Regions from separate parts of the Achromobacter aegrifaciens genome, predicted to be linked through region 2. Evidence: predicted binding sites of a transcription regulator. Region 2 holds the regulator's gene; the other holds the start of a gene.
The links. Region 2 encodes LexA, which represses DNA repair genes until DNA is damaged. Its sites were predicted from a motif close to ACTGTATNNNNATACAGT; they were not measured.

Region 1: a site for LexA is predicted at 1,002-1,019, ahead of HV793_RS25690 (ATP-dependent helicase). Genes of this name have one in related genera too.

The regions. Positions count from the first base shown of each region.
Region 1 covers NZ_CADIKO010000004.1:247,566-249,964, reverse strand. Annotated here, with positions in the region: gene pdxR (MocR-like pyridoxine biosynthesis transcription factor PdxR) at 1-86, shown strand, start outside; gene HV793_RS25695 (DUF72 domain-containing protein) at 72-968, opposite strand; gene HV793_RS25690 (ATP-dependent helicase) at 1,088-2,399, shown strand, end outside.
Region 2 covers NZ_CADIKO010000002.1:1,448,313-1,450,711, forward strand. Annotated here, with positions in the region: gene HV793_RS17900 (amino acid aminotransferase) at 1-811, shown strand, start outside; gene lexA (transcriptional repressor LexA) at 991-1,641, shown strand; gene lon (endopeptidase La) at 1,767-2,399, opposite strand, start outside.

The DNA.
Region 1 (2,399 bases), on a different contig from region 2:
TTGCGCGCAAATTCGAGGTGCTGCTGGACAGCCTGAACGAAGTGGCGCGCGCGTCCGTCGCGCTGGCGGCGTCAGGCGGGCGCTAGCGCCGCCGCGAAGGCCGCGGCGTTGCGCATGCCCTGGTCTTCGAAGTTGGTGTTGAACACCGCGTGCGCCTGGGCGCTTTGCGCCGCCAGCCGCGCGAAGCGCTCGGCCAGTTCGGCGAGCTCCTGTTCCGAGTATTCGTATTGGAAGCGGCCCGAGGACGCGGCGCCGGACACGTTCCAGGCGGCCGTATTGCGTCCGTGCAGGCGCAGCAGCGTCAGCTCCGGATGGGTGCACTCCCAGATTGCGGGCACGGTGTTGTCGAAGCCTTGGGGGCTATCGACCACCGTATGGACCACCCCGAGATCGCGTTCGAAGGCCAGGGTGTCCGTGGTGGCGGAGGGCGACTCGAACCAGCTGCGGTGGCGGAATTCCACCGACACCAGGTGTTCTTCCATGCGACGCGCGCAGTCGGCCACCCGCGCCCGGCCGCGCGCGTCGCGCCGGATCCAGGGCGGAAACTGGAAATGCACCGCGCCCAGCTTGCCCGTCATGCGCAAGGGTTCCAGCGCAAGCTGATAGCGGCGCCAGAGTTCATCGCGCAGGTCGGCGGGCATGCGGTCGTGGTAAATGACGGGTTCCGGCCAATCGGGCAGTTCGCGCCGGATGTCCGCGGGCAGCGCGGATAGCGGCGTCTGATGGCCGGTGAACAGCCGGAAGGCCTTGATGTTGAAGACGAAATCGTCCGGCGTGCGCTGCGCCCACAAGTAGGCGTTTTCGGCCGTGGGCATGGCGTAATAGCTGGAATCGACCTCGGCCATGGGAAAGCGCGAGGCATAGAAGCGCAGCCGCGCTTCGGCGCTGCGGACCTCCGGCGGGTAGAAGCGGCCGCAGGCCAGCAGGGTGGGATCGGTCCAGGAGGCGGTGCCGGTCAAGAGGCGCATGGCCACAGGCGAATCAGACTTTATTGAAAAAATTCTGTATAAATATACAGTGTTCATCCGAAGCCCGGCAATGTCCGGGCTCGCCGTTTTCAGCGGCTGCCTTGCTGCGGCCCCGCCCCATGTCCGACCAAACCGATACGTCCAACCCGTCCGCCGAACGCCCCGATCCCCTGGCCGATCTCAACCCCGCCCAACGCGAGGCCGCCGAATTCGGCGTGGCCGGCGCGCCGGGAGACGACGGCCCCCTGCTGGTGATCGCCGGGGCAGGCTCGGGCAAGACCAATACGCTGGCCCACCGGGTCGCGCACCTGATCCTGAACGGCGCCGATCCCCAGCGCATGCTGCTGTTGACCTTCTCGCGCCGCGCGGCGCTGGAAATGGAGCGGCGCGTGGGCTCGGTGCTGCAGCGGGTGATGAGGCTGCGCGCCACGCAGCAGGCGCCGTCGCTGCCCTGGGCCGGCACCTTCCACGCGATCGGCGCGCGCCTGCTGCGCGATTGCGCGCAACGCATCGGCCTATCCGAGGCCTTCACCATCCACGACCGCGGCGACGCCGAGGACCTGATGGGCATGGTGCGCCACGAACTGGGCCTGTCGTCCACCAAGTCGCGCTTTCCGCTCAAGGGCACCTGCCTCGCCATCTATTCGCGCGTGGTCAACAGCCAGACCCCGGTGGCCGACGTGCTGAAGACCTCCTTCCCCTGGTGCGCCCAATGGGAAGAGGAACTCAAGAACCTGTTCCGCGCCTACGTCGCGGCCAAGCAGGACCAGCAGGTGCTGGACTACGACGACCTGCTGCTGTACTGGGCCGAGATGATGGGCGACCCCGGCATCGCGGCCGACGTGGGCGCGCGCTTCGACCACGTACTGGTGGACGAATACCAGGACACCAACCGCTTGCAATCCGCCATCCTGCTGGCGATGAAGCCCGACGGCCGCGGCCTGACGGTGGTGGGCGACGATGCCCAATCCATCTATTCGTTCCGCGCGGCCACGGTGCGCAACATCCTGGACTTTCCGAACCAGTTTCCCAACCCGGCCAGGGTCATCACGCTGGACCGCAACTACCGTTCCACCCAGCCCATCCTGAACGCGTCCAATGCCGTGATCGGCCTGGCCACGGAACGTTACGCCAAGGACCTGTGGACCGATCGCCAGTCGTCCCAGCTGCCCGAACTGGTGACGGTCAGCGACGAAGCCGGCCAGGCGCGCTGGGTGGCCGACCAGGTGCTGGCGCAGCGCGAAGGCGGGGCCACGCTCAAGTCGCAGGCGGCGCTGTTCCGCACCGCCAGCCACAGCGCCGCGCTGGAACTTGAACTGACCCGCCGCAACATTCCCTTCGTGAAGTTCGGCGGGCTGCGCTTCCTGGAGGCCGCGCACGTGAAGGACCTGTTGTCGCTATTGCGCTGGGCGGAGAATCCGCGCGGCCGCA
Region 2 (2,399 bases):
CCCCAGCTGGGAAAACCACCGCGCCCTGTTCGAGCGCGCCGGTTTCGAAGTCGGTACCTATTCGTACTACGACGCCGCCACGCGCGGTTTGAACTTCGATGCCATGCTGGCCGACCTGAAGGCCGCGCCGGCCAAGACCGTCGTCGTGCTGCATGCCTGCTGCCACAACCCGACCGGCGTGGACCCCACCGCCGACCAGTGGAAGCAGATCGCGGCCGTCGTGAAGGAAAACAATCTGGTCCCGTTCCTGGACATCGCCTACCAGGGCTTCGGCGACGGCCTGACCGAAGACGCTTCGGTCGTGCGCATGTTTGCCGATCTGGACCTGACCATGTTCATCAGCTCCTCGTTCTCGAAGTCGTTCTCGCTGTACGGCGAGCGCGTCGGCGCGCTGACGGTCGTCGCCGGCAGCAAGGACGAAGCCACCCGCGTGCTGAGCCAGCTCAAGCGCGTGATCCGCACCAACTACTCCAACCCGCCCACCCATGGCGGCACGGTGGTGTCGACGGTCCTGAACACGCCTGAACTCTTCGCGATGTGGGAAGAGGAACTCGCCGGCATGCGCGACCGCATCCGCCTGATGCGCAAGCAACTGGTCGACAAGATCAAGGAACACGGCGGCAAGCAGGACTTCAGTTTCGTGCTGCAGCAGCGCGGCATGTTCTCGTACTCGGGCCTGACCGCGGCGCAAGTGGATCGCCTGCGCGAAGAGCATGGCGTGTATGCCGTCTCCAGCGGCCGCATCTGCGTGGCCGCGCTGAACAGCGGCAACATCGACAAGGTCGCCAAGGGCATCGCGGCCGTGCTGTAAGCCATTTGCAGCGCACAGGCCCACGCGGGCCTGCCGTCAGGAACGGGACCTTCGGGTCCCGTTTTTCTTTTGGTCCGGACCGGCTTCTTCTTTTGGTCCAGACCGGCTTGCTTTTTTGCGCTGCGTCCCCCAGAATGGCGCTGTATATATGTACAGTCCGCTAGCACCGGATCATCGCCATGGCCAGCAAACTCACTGATCGCCAACAACAAATCCTGGATCTCATCAGGCAGACCGTCACTCGCACCGGCTTCCCGCCGACGCGTGCCGAAATTGCCCTGGCCCTGGGTTTCCGCTCCCCCAACGCGGCGGAAGATCATCTCAAGGCGCTTGCCCGCAAGGGCGCCATCGAACTGACGGCCGGCGCGTCCCGCGGCATCCGCCTGAAAGACACCTCCCCTGCTCCCACGCAAAGCTCGCTGCCCATGCCGGGCCTGGCGCAGTTGCTGCTGCCGCTGGTCGGCCGCGTGGCCGCAGGCAGCCCCATCCTGGCTGCCGAGCACGTCGAACGCGAGGTTGGCGTCGATCCCAATCTGTTCGCCCAGACGCCCGACTACCTGCTCAAGGTGCGCGGCATGAGCATGCGTGACGCCGGCATCCTGGAAGGCGACCTGCTCGCCGTAAAGAAAGCCTCGGAAGCCCGCAACGGCCAGATCGTGGTGGCCCGCCTGGGCGACGACGTCACGGTCAAACGCTTGCAGCGCCAGAACGGCCACATCGAACTATTGCCCGAAAATCCCGACTTCGAACCCATCGTGGTCGAAGCCGGCCAGGATTTCGCGTTGGAAGGCATCGCGGTGGGCCTGATCCGCACGCACGCGCTGCACTAGCCCCCACTACTCCCGCGTTTGCGCGCGGCATGAAAAAAACCCCGCCAAGAAATTGACGGGGTTTTTTGTTGGAAGCTTGATCCAGAAGGGGCGCCGCTTACCGGCGGCGTCCCTCCCGGTGTCCATCAGTGCTTGAGCACCGGGTCGGTCGAACCAGGTTCGGCAGGCTTGGCCACCAGGGGTTCCTTGACCGCTTCTTCCTCGGCCAGGGGCTCCGGCAGGCGCTCCAGCGCCAGTTCCAGCACCTTGTCGATCCAGCGCACCGGCACGATCTCAAGGTGGTTCTTGACGTTGTCCGGGATCTCCGCCAAATCCTTGACGTTTTCTTCCGGGATCAAGACCGTCTTGATACCGCCACGGTGAGCCGCCAGCAGCTTTTCCTTCAGGCCGCCGATGGGCAGGACTTCGCCGCGCAGCGTGATCTCGCCGGTCATGGCGACATCGGCGCGCACCGGGATGCGCGACAAGGCCGACACCATGGCCGTGGTGATCGCGATACCCGCGGACGGACCGTCCTTGGGCGTGGCGCCTTCCGGCACGTGCACGTGCATGTCGTGCTTTTCGAAGACGCTGTCGGCAAAGCCCAGACGGCGGGCGCGGGAACGCACCACGGTGCGGGCCGCCTCGACCGACTCCTTCATCACGTCGCCCAGCGAACCGGTGCGTTGGATGACGCCCTTGCCCGGCATGTCCGCGACTTCGATCGTCAGCAGGTCGCCGCCAACTTCCGTCCAGGCCAGACCCGTCACCTGACCGAT